3 regions of the Pseudomonas sp. SP16.1 genome follow, and region 1 is predicted to be linked to each of the others. Evidence: riboswitches for the same ligand, from Rfam matches in the RefSeq annotation. Region 1 holds a riboswitch; each other region holds the start of a gene.
The links. Region 1 has a riboswitch for cobalamin ahead of ACUTAF_RS16775 (energy-coupling factor ABC transporter permease). Riboswitches for the same ligand answer to the same signal wherever they lie in the genome.

Region 1 (5,315 bases):
GATGCAGGAGTGCGAATGCAACGCCGGCCAGCGCGTGGCGGTGGTGCTCAGCGGTGCCAATATCGACCGCCGGGCGCTGGCCGAACTGCTGCGCGACGAGGCCGCAGCCGCCTGATCAGCGGAACGGTGGCTCGTCGAAGCTGCGCAGCTTGCGCGAATGCAGCGAGTCGAGTTGGCTGCGCATCAGCTCCAGCGCAGCGATGCCGATGCGCAGGTGCTGGTTCACCGCGCGTTCGTAGAAGGCGCCGGCCGCGCCGGGCAGCTTGATCTCGCTGTGCAGCGGCTTGTCCGACACGCACAGCAGCGTGCCGTAGGGCACCCGCAGGCGATAGCCCTGGGCGGCGATGGTGCCGCTTTCCATGTCCACCGCCACCGCGCGCGCGAGGTTGATCAGCGGCCGTTCCTGGGCCCAGCGCAGCTCCCAGTTGCGGTCGTCGTAGGTCAGTACGGTGCCGGTGCGCAGACGCTTCTTCAACTCGTCGCCCCGCTCGCCGGTGACCAGCTTGGCCGCCTCCTGCAATGCCTGCTGCACCTCGGCCAGCGCCGGCAGCGGGATGTTCGGCGGCAGTACGCGATCGAGAATGCCGTCGCGGCGCATATAGGCGTGGGCCAGCACGTAGTCGCCGATGGTCTGCGACTGACGCAGGCCGCCGCAGTGGCCGATCATCAACCAGCAGTGCGGACGCAGCACGGCCAGGTGGTCGGTGATGTTCTTGGCGTTGGACGGGCCGACGCCGATATTGACCAGGGTGATGCCGTGGCCGTCCTCGGCCTGCAGGTGGTAGGCCGGCATCTGGTAGCGATGCCAGATGACGTTCTCGATGATCGCCTGCATCTCGCCTTCGGCCATGCCGCGTTCGATCACCACGTTGCCCGGCAGCACCATGCGGGTGAAACGCGAAGCGCCCACCAGCATGTCCAGGCCGTGGCGGATGAACTGGTCGACGTAGCGATGGTAGTTGGTCAGCAGGATCCACGGCTGCACGTGGCGCCAGTCGCTGCCGGTGTAGTGCACCAGGCGGCGCAGGGAGAAGTCGGTGCGCGCGGCGTCGAACAGCGCCAGCGGCAGCGGGTCGATGTTCTCCCAGTCGTACAGGCCGTCGGCGGTGCCGTCGGTGGCGGCGGACAGGTCGGTGCTGGGGAACACCCGCGCCAGCTCGGCGGCGGTGACCCCGCTGCCGGCCAGCTCGTCGCCCTGCTCGACCACGTAGGGATAGGGGATGTTCTGCTGGCTGACGCCGACTTCCACGCGCAGGGTGAAGTCGTTCATCAAGGGGCGCAGCTGCTCAAGCAGGTATTTGCGAAAGGCCTCCGGCTGGGTGACGGTGATGGCGTAGGTACCCGGCACCTGCACCTTGGCGTAGGCACGTACGGTGGTCGGCACCTCGCCCTGACAGAGGTAGGTCAGGCGCAGTTCGGGGTAGCGGAACAGACTGTGCTCTTCGGCATCCGGCCTGATGCGCTCCTTGAGGTAGCGCTTGAGCGCCCGGCTCAGGGCGCCGGTGGCCTGCAGGTGCAGGGTGGCAAGGCGGTCGACCGCGTCTTCCGGGGTAAAGGCAACGACGAATTCATCGACAGAGGGGTTCACGGCGCACCTTCCTGGTTGTTCGGACGCCTCTATCTTGCCTGCTTCGGCCGCAGAACACCTAGCACTGAGAATGGCCACGGGCCGAGCGGCCAACGACTAGGCTTGTCACCATCCGCCCGAGAATCGCGCCATGCCCCACCTGCTCGCCCTGCTGCTTCTGCTGATCTGCCCCGCCCTGCTCGCCGGCGAGCTGGACGGTCACTACCACGCCACGCTCGACGGCCAGCCGGCCGAATTGCTCCTGCACAGCCAGGGTCAGCGAGTGGAAGGACGGTACGTGGAGAATCGGCGCCTGCAGTTGAACCTGCGCGGGCATTACGACGGCCAGCTGCTGCGCGCCGAGATCAGCGATCCGCAGTCGGGTCTGGTGCTCGCCAACATGAATGCCACCTACGCCAACGCCATGCTCAACATCAGCATCGCCGCGCGCGATCCGCGTGACGGCCAGGTGCTGGAGCGCCAGGCGCTGTTCCGGCGTGACGCCGCGCCCGCGCCCGTTGCGAACGAGCATCTGGACCCGGCGCTGGTGGGCACCTGGCAGCACGAACAGCGGATCGATAGCGGCGCCGCGTCCGCCACGCTGATGACGCTGCGCCTCGACGCAGACGGCAGCGTGACCCAGTGGAGCCGAGCACCCGACGGCGGCGACAGCCCGGGAGAAGTGCAGTACAGCGGCCGCTGGCGCAGCGACAACGGCCTGCTGCTGGTACGCCTGGCGGGCGCCGCCGAGTATCGCCCCGCCGCCTACTACAGCTTCAGCGAGCCGTATCTGGTCACCGAGAGCAATACCGGCAAGATGATCTGGCAGCGCAGCCGCTAGCGGCGCGAGGTCAGGCGGCGCCCTGGTGCAGCCGCTGGTTGAACAGCGGGCCCTGGCTGAAACGCGCCAGCGCCTTGGCCGCGGCCAGCACGCCCAGGTCGATCAGCGGCTCGACCAGGATCACGCTCATATAGGCCAGGCCGAAGCCGGCCACCGAGGCCAGGTTGTCGGCGCCGAAGCCCTGACCGTAGAAGGCCCAGAACGCCACCCAGGCGACGATGCCGCCCTGGTAGGCGGTCGACAGTGCCAGCGCCTGCTTGTAGGACAGATCCACATAGGCGGTGCCCGGCGCGATGAGGCGCTTGGCCAGCAACTGGATGCCCCACAGCGGCAGCAGCAAGGTGGTGACGTTCATGCCGTACTGCGGCAGATCGAACTGGGCGAACAGCAGGCCCTGCAACAGCAGGCCCGCCGCCAGGCCGATGGCCGCGGCGCCGGCGCCGAACAGCAGCAGCAGGGTCGAGCCGAGGATCAGGTGGACCTCGGAGACCCCTACCGGGTGATGCGGCAAGACCTCGAAGAAGCAGAACACCAGCGCCGTGGTCAGCAGGCTGCGCAGCGCCAGGGCCGCCACCCCGCCGTTGTCACGGATGGCATCGTGCGCCAGTTTGGCCGTCAGGCCGCAGGCACCGAGCGCCGTTGCGTAGCTGAGGAAGATCTTGGCGCCGTCGACGACGCCGGGTTCGATATGCATGCAGATTCCTTAGGTCGCGCCCACCGCGCGACGATCCGGATGGAGGGAATGGGCGAAAGCGCCCGATGGCGATGGCAGGTCTCCTGGCTCGCGGCTCGCCACTTCGCCCGCCTTCCCGGCCTTGCGGCCAGTGGCATAGGGGCGTCGTTCGCCGCTTACAGTTGCGGGGGCAGCCAGGGCATTGGCGACGCGCGCCGCACCCTGTTCCCTTTTCATCCGCACGCCATGGGCGCGCGGAACCATCGGCGGCCACCTTACCCCGCCGCACGGGCAAAAGACAGTCTTGCCGCGCGCCATCGACGCAGCCTGCACGCGGCTTTTGCGCGGCATCCACCGCCCCCCCTGCGGGCCGCGACGACATGAACCGCGACACGTATGGAACCCGCCGGCCCGGGGCCTGTCCTTGACCTGCATGTCGCGGCGGCGAAAGCCAGAACACCGCCGCGGCATGCCAATGCCTGCCCCTGTCCGACAACCGGCCGCCGACTGCTGCACGACGAGGGCGGGAGCGCCGGAAATACGGGACGGCTCAGGCCCGGAAATCTAACCGTTTATTACGAGACTTAACCTGCCATCCCCAGTGTTCGCATCGCATGGCGCGCGGACCGGTAGATCCATCATCGAGTGACGAGAGCGCATATGAAGAAAACCCTGATCGCCACGTTAACCGCTTTGTTCGCAACCGGCGCCATGGCCGCCGAGCCGCAACCGCACTGGACCTACGCAGGCAAGGCTGGCCCCGAACACTGGGCCCGGTTGGACCCGGGCTACGAAACCTGCGCGCTCGGCCACAGCCAATCGCCGATCGACATCCGCAACGCCACCCGCGCGGCGCTGCCGCGCATCGCGTTCAACTACGAGGCCAGCCCGGCCGAAGTGCTGAACAACGGCCACACCGTTCAGGTGAACCTCGCCAACGCAGGTGGCATCGAGATCGACGGCAAGGCCTACCGCCTGGTGCAGTTCCACTTCCATACGCCCAGCGAGGAACACATCGCCGGCCGGGCCTTCCCGATGGTGGCGCACTTCGTCCACCAGGCCGCCGACGGCCGCCTGGCGGTGGTCGCCGTGCTGCTCAAGGAAGGCGAGGAAAACCAGGCACTGGGCGAAGTGTTCGATGCCATGCCGGCCAAGGCGGGCGAGAAGATCGTGCTCGCCGGCAGCTTCGCCCCGCAGGCCGTGCTGCCACCGCAGCAGGGCTACTACGCCTTCGCTGGCTCGCTGACCACCCCGCCGTGCAGCGAGAACGTGCAGTGGCGCGTGCTGAAACAACCGGTCGAGCTGTCCCATGCGCAGCTGGCGCAGTTCCAGCGCCTGTACCCGATGAATGCGCGGCCAGTGCAGCCGCTCAATGGCCGGCAGTTGCTGGAGAGCGCCAACTACTAGCGAGGCCCGGCCCCTAGTGCCCAGGCGCGGCGGCTGGCGCGCAACCCGCCGCCCCCGCTATTGGCAGCGCAGCCCGAACAATCGGCGTCTTGCCCCGCAGCTAGCGAAGCTCGATCCCCCGCCGCCACGGAAAACACAGCAAGAGCGGCGGCGATGCCGCGTCGCTGAACGTGATCGGCCAGGGGTTCAAGAGCGGTTTCATCCCCGCTGGCGCGGGGAACGCGCTTAGCCTGACCAATTGTTCCTGAGCGGAAAAATCAGCCGCTAAAAATCCACCAATCATTCCTTGTTAAAGATCGCCCTCGCGTCAAAGCAGATGCGGCGTACTCCGCGCCAACACCGCCTCGACGTCGACGCCGCGCGGCAGGGTGCCGTAGACGCGGCCGCGGCCTTGCAGGCGGCTGGCGATAAAGGCGTCGGACACCGTGGCGTTGCCGGCCTCCAGCAGCAGCTTGGCCTGCAGAGCCACGGCCATGTCCTCGGTGAGCTGGCGGGCGCGGTACTGGATGTCGACGGTATCGCTGAAGTCGGCCTTCAGTCGCTGGATATGTGCTTTGAGGCGCGTGTCGCCATGGCCGTCGCCCAGCTCGGCGAACAGCGCATCGAGCACGCCGGGTTCCTTGGACAGTGCGCGCAGCACGTCCAGGCATTGCACATTGCCCGAGCCTTCCCAGATCGAGTTGACCGGCGCCTCGCGGTACAGGCGCGGGAGGATGGTCTCCTCGACGTAGCCGGCACCGCCCATGCACTCGCTGGCCTCGTAGATCATTTCCGGCGCGCGCTTGCAGATCCAGTACTTGCCCACGGCGGTGACCAGGCGGGCGAAC
Region 2 (5,315 bases), 2.4 Mb from region 1:
AGGGCGAAGTACAGCGCGGCGATCTCCACCGCCCAGCCGAAGGCCGAGACCTGGGCCAGCAGCCAGGTCAGCAGGGTCAGCGGCAGCACCGCCAGGCACCAGGCGCTCACCCCATGGCTGCGCCAGCCGCCGCCGGCGGGGTTGAAGCGCTGCTCCAAACGCTCGGCCAAGCGACCGAAGGCCACCAACGGGTGGCCCTGCTTCGGCTCGCCGAGCGCGGCATCCAGCGCTACCCCGGCCAGGGTACTGAGCGCCAGGCTCATGCATGGCCTCCGTTGCCAATCGGGCGGTCAATCACCGCGTTCTCCCCATCGATTCTCGAACAGCAGTTCAGTCAGCGGCCGCGGCGTCGCCCAGCCCTCTTCCACCAGCATCGGCCTGTCATAGAAGGCCGCGACCGGCCCCAGGCAGAGCAGCGCCACCGGCTTGCTGCCGGCCGGCATGCCCAGCAGCGCGGCCAACGCCTCGGGCTCGAACAGCGACACCCAGCCCAGGCCCAGGCCCTCGGCGCGGGCGGCCAGCCAGAGATTCTGAATGGCGCAGGCCACCGACGCCATATCCATTTCCGGCAGGGTGCGGCGGCCGAAGACATGCTTCTGGCGCCCGTCCATCAGCGCCACCGCCAGCAGCTCGGCGCACTCGCGAATGCCCTCGACCTTGAGCCGCATAAATTCGTCCGAGCGTTCGCCCAGCGCCTCGGCGGTGCGCACCCGTTCCGCCTCCACCAGCGCGCAGGCGGCTTCGCGCAATTGCGGGTCGCTGATACGCAGAAAGCGCCAGGGCTGCATCAGGCCGACGCTGGGCGCGCGGTGCGCCGCCTCCAGCAGGCGTGCCAGCACCTCGGCCGGCACCTCGCCGCCGCTGAAATGACGCATGTCGCGGCGCTCGGCGATGGCGCGGTACACCGCGGCGCGCTCGGCGGCGCTGAAGGCCTGCTCGCTCATGGACGCAACAGCGCTGCCGCCGCCAGGGGATTGGACGGCAGGTAGAAGTGGATATAGCTGGCCGTCAGCCGGCCCAGGCGGTAGACAGCCTCGGCCACCGCCTTGCCGTTCGGGCAACGGCCCAGGGCCAGCGGCGCCAGCGGGCTGTCCAGGCGCGAATGGTGGTAGCTGTGGCCACGCAGCTCGCCTTCCGGCAACTCCACTTCCTGCAAAGCCAGGGCGGTCAATCGCGGCTGCAGTGCGGCGCGGCCGGCCAGCAGGCCGAGCATGCGACCGCTGGCGCCCTGCTTGTCGGTCAGCTCGTCGAGCAGATAGAGCATACCGCCGCACTCGGCGAGGATCGGCTTGCCGGCCCGGTGATGGGCGCGGATCGCCGCGGCCATGGCCTGGTTGCCTTGCAGCTCGGCGAGGTGCAATTCGGGATAGCCGCCGGGCAGGTAGAGGCTGTCCACCTGCGGCAGGCGATCGCCCAGCAGCGGCGAGAAGAATTCGAGCTCGGCGCCCAGCTCGCGCAGCAGATCGAGGTTGGCCTGGTAGAGAAAGGCGAAAGCGCCATCGCGCGCCACGCCGATGCGCACGCCGGCCAGCAGCGGCTCGACCGCCCACGGCGGCGGCGCGGCGAAACGCACCGGCGCCGGCAAGGCCACCTCGGCGCTGGCGGCCAGGGCATCGGCGGCGGCGTCCAGGCGCGCATCCAGATCGGCCAGCTCCTGCGCCTGCACCAGCCCCAGGTGACGGCTGGGCAGCTCCACCGCGGCATTGCGCGGCAGCGCGCCGTACCAGCGGATGCTCGGCGGCAGCGCGGCGCGCAGGATCTCGCCATGGCGCGCGCTGGCCACCCGGTTGCCGAGCACGCCGGCGAACGGCAGGTCGGCCTGGAAGGTCGCCAGGCCATGGGCCAGGGCGCCGAAGGTCTGCGCCATGGCCGAACCATCGATCACCCCCAGCACCGGCACGCCGAACTGCCGCGCCAGGTCGGCCGCCGAGGGCTGGCCGTCGAACAGCCCCATCACCCCTTCGATCAGGATCAGCTCGGCCTCGCCCGCTGCCTGCCAGAGCAGGCGGCGACTCTCCGCCTCGCCGACCATGGCCAGGTCGAGCTGGTACACCGGCGCGCCGCTGGCGCGGGCGAGGATCATCGGGTCGAGGAAATCCGGGCCGCACTTGAACACCCGCACCCGCCGCCCCTGGCGGGCGTGCAGGCGCGCCAGGGCGGCGGTGACGGTGGTCTTGCCCTGCCCCGAGGCCGGCGCGGCGATCAGCAGCGCCGGACACTGGCGCGAGGTCAAAACTCCACCCCCTTCTGCGCCTTCACCCCGGCCTTGAAGGCATGCTTGACCAGGCTCATCTCGGTCACCGTATCGGCTGCCTCGATCATCCCGGCCAAGGCTCCGCGCCCGGTCACCACCACGTGCTGCGAGAGCGGCCGCGCCTGGATATCGGCGAGCACCGCAGCGAGCTCCAGATAGCCGTGTTTGAGGGCGATATTCAGCTCGTCCAGCACCACCAGACCGACGTTCTCGTCGTTCAGCAGGCGCCGGGCCACGCCCCAGGCTTGCTGCGCCTTGGCGATATCGCGCTGGCGATCCTGGGTCTCCCAGGTGAAGCCCTCGCCCATCACGTGGTAGCTGACCTCCTCGGGGAAACGGCGGAAGAAGGCCTCCTCGCCGGTGCTGGCGGCGCCCTTGATGAATTGCACCACGCCGACTTTGATGCCGTGGCCGAGGGCGCGGGCGACCATGCCGAAGGCGCTGCTGCTCTTGCCCTTGCCGTTGCCGCTGTGCACCAGCAGCAGGCCGTATTCATCCTGGGCCTGGGCGATCTTCGCGTCGATCAGCGCCTTCTTGCGCGCCATGCGCGCCTGATGCCGGGCGTCGCGTTCAGCCGATGCGCTGTCGCGCTGGGTCGATTCGCTGTCGCGTTCGGTCGATGCGCTCATCGAGGTTTCCTGGTCTGCGGGCATCCGGGCGCGGGTCGCAGTGCACGACTGGCAAGCTGGCGTGGCGGCATCGTTGCGCTCCCGAACACACTGGGCTGGACAAGGCAGGCGGAGAACGGCGCGCGCGGGCCACTGGGAAGGCGAGCCCGCACGCCAGACAACGCCCTCCGCGATGCCGTGGACTGCAGCAGGCCGGTCTCCGGGCTTGTGAGCGAGCCTCGCGGGCTAGCGCCGCGCCTTCCCATGCACGAAGCACAGTGGCAATAGAGCGGCGTTTGACTCACCTACCGTTGCGGGGGCAGCGCCGGATTCTGTACCGGCTTCCCTGTTTCACCTCGTACGCGCGTGGCGTCGGGCACCTGAAGCAAGGCGCGCAGGGTAGAGGCTGGCCGCCTCGCCCGTCAACGCCGGCGCGACTCAGTGGCGGGGGACGAAGCCGGCCGGCTTGCGCGCCAGCCACTCGACGAAGCCGCGCAAGCGCTCGTCGCCCAGCAACGCTTCACGGCTGTTGTAGCTCAGTGCCAGCTCCTTCTCGCTGAACAGCCGGTGGATCTGGTTATGGCAGGCGCGACAGACCCAGAGCGTGGCAGTGATGCGTTCGTGGCGGGGATAGCGCTTCTGCACATAGGCCTTGTCGTGCAGAGCCTTGGGGATCAGGTGGTGACGGGTCAGCGCTACCGGCCGCGCGCATAGTTCGCAGGCGTCGGGCTGGGGCGGCAGGCGGATGGCATCGGCCACGGCGGCTCAGCGCTTGCGGCACAGGGTCAGGCCGTCGCCCAGCGGCAGCAGTGACAGCTCGACGCGCGCATCGTCCTTGAGCGCCCGGTTCAGCGCCTGAATGGCGCAGGTATCGGCACTGTCCGGCTGCGGCTGCAACACCCTGCCGCTCCACAGGGTGTTGTCGAACAGCAACAGGCCGCCCTGGCGCAGCAGGCGCAGCGCCTGCTCCAGGTAGGCCGGGTAGTTGGCCTTGTCGGCGTCGACGAAGATCAGGTCGAAGTCGCCCTGCCCTTCGCCCTCCAGCGCCGTCAGGCTGTCCAGCGCCGGGCCCAGACGCCATTGGATACGCTCGGCCAGACCGGCCTCGGCGAAATAGCGGCGCGCAGTGGCGTTGTAGTCGCCGGGCAGGTCGCAGCAGATCAGCTGGCCCTGCGGCCCCATGGCATCGGCCAGGCAAATGGCGCTATAGCCGGTGAAGGTGCCGACCTCGACGATCCGCCGCGCGCCGACCAGGCGCACCAGCAGGGCCATGAACTGACCCTGCTCCGGGGCGATCTGCCAGCGCGCCTCGCTCAGCTGCGCGGTTTCCGCGCGCAGGCGGGCGAGCAACGGCGACTCGCGCAGGGAGACGTCCAGCAGGTACTGGTAAAGCGCGTCGTCGAGCTGCAGGCTGCGCTGGGTCACGGATTGCGCGCCAGTTCGGCGGTGAGCACGCGCTTGGCGTCCAGGTAGGCGCGCTGCCAGTAGCTGTTGTCGAGGCTGTCCAGGCGCACCGTGCCGCCCGAAGACGGCGCGTGGACGAAACGCCCGTCGCCGACATAGATGCCGGCATGGCTGACGCCGCGCCCGCCGCTTGTGGCGAAGAACACCAGGTCACCGCTCTGCAGTGCGTCGCGGCGCACATTGGGGCTGCGCATGGCGCTCAGCTCGCGGGTCGAACGCGGCAGGCTGATGCCGGCGGCGTCACGATAGACGTAGCCGATCAGGCCACTGCAATCGAAACCGCCGTCCGGGGTATTGCCGCCGTAGCGATAGGGCGTGCCGACCAGGCCCAAGGCGCGGAACAGCACGTCGTCGGCGCCACCCTGGACCTGGCCGGTGGCTGGTGGGTAGCTGGGCTGGGGGCTGGGGGCACGACTGCTGCAGGCACTCAGCAGCAGGGCGAGAACGAGCAGGGCAACACGGGTCGTGACGGGCATGAGCGAGGCGATCCTGAGCCTGGATGCGCCCTACTCTGCCGGCTCGGGACGAACGGCGCAACCCCGTGGGGCCGCGCCGCAAGCTCTCAGGGATGACGCTGGGCGGCCTGTTCGTCGTCCACCGGGGCCAGGGCGAGGACGCGCTTGGCCTGCAGGTAGCTGCGATTCCAGTAGCTGTCGTCCAGGCTGTCGATGCGCACGCCGCCGCTGCGACTGCTGCTGGAGTGGATGAACTGATCGTCGCCGAGGTAGATGCCGGCGTGGCTGACGCGGCCGCGGCCGCGGTCGTTGAACAGGATCAGATCGCCCGGTTCCAGGTCGGCGCGGGCCACCTTGGGCGCGTCCAGGTTGATCAGCTCGCGGGTCGAGCGCGGCAGTTCCAGGCCGACTTCCTTGCGGAACAGGTAGCCGACGAAGCCGCTGCAGTCGAAGCCGGACTGCACCGAGTTGCCGCCGTAGCGATAGCGGGTGCCGACCAGCGAACGCCCGAGATCGAGCAGGCTGTCGGCCAGC
Region 3 (5,315 bases), 3.3 Mb from region 1:
CGGCCACTTCGGCGCCGGCCTCGGCGTGATCGAGCTGACCATCGCCCTGCACTACGTCTTCGATACCCCCGACGACCGCCTGGTGTGGGACGTCGGCCACCAGGCCTACCCGCACAAGATCCTCACCGGCCGCCGCGAGCGCATGGGCACGCTGCGCCAGAAGGACGGCCTGGCCGCCTTCCCGCGCCGCAGCGAGAGCGAGTACGACACCTTCGGCGTCGGCCACTCCAGCACCAGCATCGGCGCGGCGCTGGGCATGGCCATCGCCGCGCGCCTGCTGGGCGAGAAGCGCAAGAGCGTGGCGGTGATCGGCGACGGCGCGCTGACCGCCGGCATGGCCTTCGAGGCGCTCAACCACGCCAGCGACGTCAACGCCGACATGCTGGTGATCCTCAACGACAACGACATGTCGATCTCCAAGAACGTCGGCGGCCTGTCCAACTACCTGGCCAAGATCATCTCCAGCCGCACCTACGCCAGCATGCGCGAGGGCAGCAAGAAGATCCTCTCGCGCCTGCCCGGCGCCTGGGAGATCGCGCGCAAGGTCGAGGAACACGCCAAGGGCATGCTGGTGCCCGGCACCCTGTTCGAGGAGCTGGGCTGGAACTACGTCGGCCCCATCGACGGCCACGACCTGCCGACCCTGCTCGCCACCCTGCGCAATATGCGCGACCTGGAGGGCCCGCAGTTCCTCCACGTGGTGACCAAGAAGGGCAAGGGTTTCGCCCCGGCCGAGGCCGACCCCATTGGCTACCACGCCATCACCAAGCTGGAGCCGGTCACGCCCGACACCGCGCCGAAGAAACCATCAGGCCCGAAATACTCCAACGTGTTCGGCCAGTGGCTGTGCGATATGGCCGCGGCAGACAACCGCCTGGTCGGCATCACCCCGGCGATGAAGGAAGGCTCGGACCTGGTGGCCTTCGCCGAGCGCTTCCCGTCACGCTACTTCGACGTCGCCATCGCCGAGCAGCACGCGGTGACCCTGGCCGCCGGCATGGCCTGCGACGGTATCAAGCCGGTGGTGGCGATCTACTCGACCTTCCTCCAGCGCGCCTACGACCAGCTGATCCACGACGTCGCGGTGCAGAACCTCGACGTGCTGTTCGCCATCGACCGCGCCGGCCTGGTCGGCGAGGACGGCCCGACCCACGCCGGCAGCTTCGATATCTCCTACCTGCGCTGCATCCCCGGCATGCTGGTGATGACCCCGAGCGACGAGAATGAACTGCGCCGCATGCTCAGCACCGGCTACCTGTTCGACGGCCCGGCGGCGGTGCGCTACCCGCGCGGCAGCGGCCCCAACGTCGCCATCGAGCCCGGCCTCGAGCCGCTGGAAATCGGCAAGGCAGTGGTGCGCCGCCAGGGCCGGGGCGTCGCCCTGCTGGCCTTCGGCGTGCAGCTGGCCGAGGCGCTGCGCGTCGGCGAGGAGCTGGACGCCACGGTGGTCGACATGCGCTTCGTCAAACCCCTGGACGAAGCCCTGCTGCGCGAGCTGGCCGGCAGCCACCGGCTGCTGGTGAGCATCGAGGAGAACGCGGTGATGGGCGGCGCCGGCAGCGCGGTCGGCGAGTTCCTCGCCCGCGAGAACCTGCGGGCGCCGCTGCTGCAGCTGGGCCTGCCCGACTACTACGTCGAGCACGCCAAGCCGGCGCAGATGCTCGCCGAGTGCGGCCTCGACCAGGCCGGCATCGCCGCCGCGGTGCGCGCGCGCCTGACCCTGCTGGGTGAATGAGTACCGCTCATCCGTAGCTGAGCCAGGCTTGCTTGAATTTCACTGTGCCGCGCACTAGGGTGCGCGGCATTTCATGTTCCGTCAGGGTGCGCCGCATGCGGCGTTAAACGGGAAGTCGGTGCGAAGCCGACGCTGCCCCCGCAACGGTAATCGACTGCAGGCCGCCGCCTGCACCTTGTCCACGGCCACTGGGAATTCCCGGGAAGGCGGACCGGGGTCGACAGCCCGGAGACCGGCCCCGACGGTGCGACTGGTGTTGCGGAGGGCAGCACCGTCAAGCGCCGCCCTGCGCGCTTGCCCCTGCCCTCCTCGAATGTCTGCCGACCTTTGAGGAATAACCCTGATGAAACCGTCCCGTCTGGCCCTGGCCATCGCCGTCATGCCGAGCCTGGCCCTGGCTGCCGAGCCCTATGCGGCATCGCCACTATTGATCACCTCCGGCCGCCTGCTCGAACCACAAACCCAGGCCACCGCCGCCACCAGCGTTTTCGAACGAAGCGATATCGAGCGCCTGCAGGTCAGCAGCGTGCCGGATCTGCTCAGCCGCGTGCCGGGGGTCTCCATCGTGCAGAACGGCGGCCGCGGCAGCCTGACCAGCCTGTTCCTGCGCGGCGCCAACGCCAACCAGACCCTGGTGCTGGTCGATGGCGTGCGCCTGAATGCCGCCGCCAGCGGTCTGGCCCGCCTGGAGTTCCTCAGCCCGGAACAGATCGAGCGCATCGAGGTGGTACGCGGTCCGCGCTCGGCGCTGTACGGCGCCGACGCCATCGGCGGGGTCATCCAGATCTTCACGCGCCAGGGCGAAGCAGGCCTGCAGCCACGCCTGCGCCTGGCCGCCGGCAGCCAGCAAACCTTCGAGCGCAGCCTGGGGCTGTCCGGCGGCGACCAGCGCACCCGCTTCGACCTGGGCGCCAGCCTGACCGAACGCACCGGCTTCGACCGCTCGCAGGATGCCCGCGGCTACGATGGCGACCACGATGGTCTGCGGCGCAAGGCCTTCAACCTGAACCTGGAACATCGTTTCAACGAGCGCCTGAAGGGTGGCCTGAGCCTGCTCGATCAGCGTGGCGAGAGCGAATACGACGACCTGTTCAGCTTCGCGCCGGGCAATCCCAGCGAACGCTTCAGCGTCTCTTCCGCCTCGGCCCATCTCGAGGCGCAGCTCGCCGAGCGCTGGAGCAGCCGCCTGGAGCTCGGCCACAGCGAGGACAAGAGCGACAATCGCGACCCGCTGAACAGCTTCAACAACTACCTGTTCAATACCTACCGCGACAGCGCCGCCTGGCTCAATACCCTGCGCCTGGACGATGCCCAGCAGCTGCTGCTCGGTCTCGACTGGTCCGAGGACCGCCTGAACACGGACAGCGACTTCAGCCGGACCGAGCGCTGGAACCAGGCCGCCTTCGTCCAGCACCGCTACCGCGGCGACGGCTTCGCCACCGAACTGGGCCTGCGCCATGACGACAACCAGCAGTTCGGCAGCGAGAACACCTGGAACGCCGCGCTGAGCCTGGACCTGGCCGAGCGCCTGGAGCTGCTGCTGAGCTATGGCGAAGGCTTCCACGCCCCCACCTTCAACGATCTGTACTTCCCCACCAGCGCCTACTATGGCGGCAATCCGGACCTGGCCCCCGAGCGTTCGAAGACCTACGAGGCGCAGCTGCGTGGCGATCACCTGGACACCCGCTGGAGCCTGTCGGCCTACCGTACCGAGGTGGAGGACCTGATCACCGTGGTGAGCGACCCGGTGACCTTCTTCAGCACCCCGATGAACGTCAACCAGGCGCGCCTGCAGGGGCTGGAACTGAGCCTCGAACGCGACGTGCTGGGCTGGCAGGCCGCTCTCGGCGCCAGCCTGCTCGACCCTCGCGATCGCGACACCGGCCATACCCTGCCACGCCGCACCAAGCGCAGCCTGAGCCTGGATCTGGATCGCCAGTTCGGCGCCTTCGCCGCCGGCATGAGCTGGCAGGCCTTCTCCGGGCGCTACGACGATGCCGCCAACAGCCGCGAGATCGCCGGCTACGGTCTGCTTGGCGCACGGGCGAGCTGGCGGATGAACGAGGAGCTGCTGTGGCAGTTCAAGGTCGACAACCTGCTGGACAAGGACTATTCCCAGGCCCTGTACAGCCGGCCGAACGACGCGTTCTTCAGCAGCGTGAGCTATTACGGCTACCGCGAGGAAGGCCGTAGCGCCCTGCTCTCCCTGAGCTGGACGCCCCGGCTGTAGCCCTTACAGACGGAACTGGCCGACCTGGCCGGCCAGGTCGTCGGCCAGGCGGCGCAGGGTCTGGCAGTCCTCGCGGCAGGCGCGCACCTCGCCGGCGGTGGCATGCGCCAGGTCGGCGATGCCCTGCACGTTGCGGTTGATCTCCTCGGTCACCGAACTCTGTTCCTCGGTGGCCGCCGCCACCTGGGTGTTCATGTCGCTGATCGCCTCCACCTGCTCGGTGATGGCGCCGAGCGACTGGCCTGTGCGCTGGCTGGCCTCGACCCCGGTGCCGGTGGCCGCCTGGCCGGCGTGCATGGAGCTGACCGCCGTCTCGGCGCCCTGCTTGAGACGCTGGATCATCTGCTGGATCTCGTCGGTGGAGGCCTGGGTGCGGCTGGCCAGGGTACGCACCTCGTCGGCCACCACGGCGAAGCCGCGGCCCATCTCGCCCGCTCGCGCCGCCTCGATGGCGGCGTTGAGCGCCAGCAGGTTGGTCTGCTCGGAGATGCCGCGGATCACCGCCAGCACCTGGTCGATGGAGGCCACCTGCTCGGCCAGCTCACTCACCGCCTCGGCGGCGCCACCGATATCGGCGGACATCCGCTCGATATGGGCGATGGACTGGCCCACCACCTGGCGCGCCTGCTGCGCCTCGTCGCGCGCGCTGTGCGAGGACTGCGCTGCGCTGCTGGCGTTGCGCGCGATCTCCTGCACGGTCAGGCCCATCTCGTGCACGGCGGTGGCCACCATGTCGGTCATTTCCTGCTGCTGGCCGGCGCGCCCGGCGGTGTTCTCCACCACCTGGGCGACCTGGCCGACCGCGCCGCGCAGGCGCTCGCTGGTGGCCAGCACCTCGCCGATCAGCTCGCGCTGGCTGGCCAGGAAGCGATTGAAACCGCGCGCCAGGTCGCCCAGCTCGTCGCCGCGCGACTCGTCGAGACGGCGGGTCAGGTCGCCGCCACCGCCGCCGATATCCACCAGCGCCGCGGTGACCTGGCGGATCGGCCGCACCAGCCCGCGCGCCAGCAGCACCACCAGGCCGAGGAACAGCAGCGCCACGGCCAGGCCGATCAGGCTGCTCATCAGCAGCGCCCGGCGCGCCTCGGCGTAGATTTCCGCCTCCGGCACCTCGCTGACCAGCAGCCAGTCGAGGCTGGCGAACTTCTGCGCCACCGCCAGGTAGGCCTCGCCGTCGCGCTCGAAGCGCACCGCCCGGCCATCGCCGAGCAGCGCCTGCTGCGCCGCCTCGGCGCCGAACAGCTGCTCCAATTGGCCGCTGCCGCTGAGTTCGGAGTGCGGGTGGACCTTGACCCCGCCCTTGCCGTCGACCAGGAACACCTGGCCCTGCTCGCCGAAGCGGAACTCGCT

Region 2: it holds a riboswitch for cobalamin, as region 1 does, so the genes downstream of both, cobO (cob(I)yrinic acid a,c-diamide adenosyltransferase) here and ACUTAF_RS16775 (energy-coupling factor ABC transporter permease) in region 1, are expected to answer to the same signal.
Region 3: it holds a riboswitch for cobalamin, as region 1 does, so the genes downstream of both, ACUTAF_RS01200 (TonB-dependent receptor domain-containing protein) here and ACUTAF_RS16775 (energy-coupling factor ABC transporter permease) in region 1, are expected to answer to the same signal.

Annotation. Positions count from the first base shown of each region.
Region 1 covers NZ_JBQYFZ010000001.1:3,506,646-3,511,960, forward strand. Annotated here, with positions in the region: gene ACUTAF_RS16760 (threonine dehydratase) at 1-115, shown strand, start outside; gene amn (AMP nucleosidase) at 116-1,588, opposite strand; gene ACUTAF_RS16770 (hypothetical protein) at 1,719-2,408, shown strand; gene ACUTAF_RS16775 (energy-coupling factor ABC transporter permease) at 2,419-3,102, opposite strand; cobalamin riboswitch at 3,159-3,361, opposite strand; gene ACUTAF_RS16780 (carbonic anhydrase) at 3,742-4,488, shown strand; gene ACUTAF_RS16785 (acyl-CoA dehydrogenase family protein) at 4,796-5,315, opposite strand, start outside.
Region 2 covers NZ_JBQYFZ010000001.1:1,093,126-1,098,440, reverse strand. Annotated here, with positions in the region: gene cbiB (adenosylcobinamide-phosphate synthase CbiB) at 1-263, opposite strand, end outside; gene bluB (5,6-dimethylbenzimidazole synthase) at 291-944, opposite strand; gene ACUTAF_RS05410 (cobyrinate a,c-diamide synthase) at 941-2,233, opposite strand; gene cobO (cob(I)yrinic acid a,c-diamide adenosyltransferase) at 2,230-2,883, opposite strand; cobalamin riboswitch at 3,057-3,261, opposite strand; gene ACUTAF_RS05400 (hypothetical protein) at 3,301-3,621, opposite strand; gene ACUTAF_RS05395 (O-methyltransferase) at 3,628-4,287, opposite strand; gene ACUTAF_RS05390 (C40 family peptidase) at 4,284-4,802, opposite strand; gene ACUTAF_RS05385 (C40 family peptidase) at 4,889-5,315, opposite strand, start outside.
Region 3 covers NZ_JBQYFZ010000001.1:236,038-241,352, reverse strand. Annotated here, with positions in the region: gene dxs (1-deoxy-D-xylulose-5-phosphate synthase) at 1-1,735, shown strand, start outside; cobalamin riboswitch at 1,803-1,990, shown strand; gene ACUTAF_RS01200 (TonB-dependent receptor domain-containing protein) at 2,079-3,965, shown strand; gene ACUTAF_RS01195 (methyl-accepting chemotaxis protein) at 3,969-4,697, opposite strand; partial or broken gene ACUTAF_RS01190 (HAMP domain-containing protein) at 4,833-5,315, opposite strand, start outside.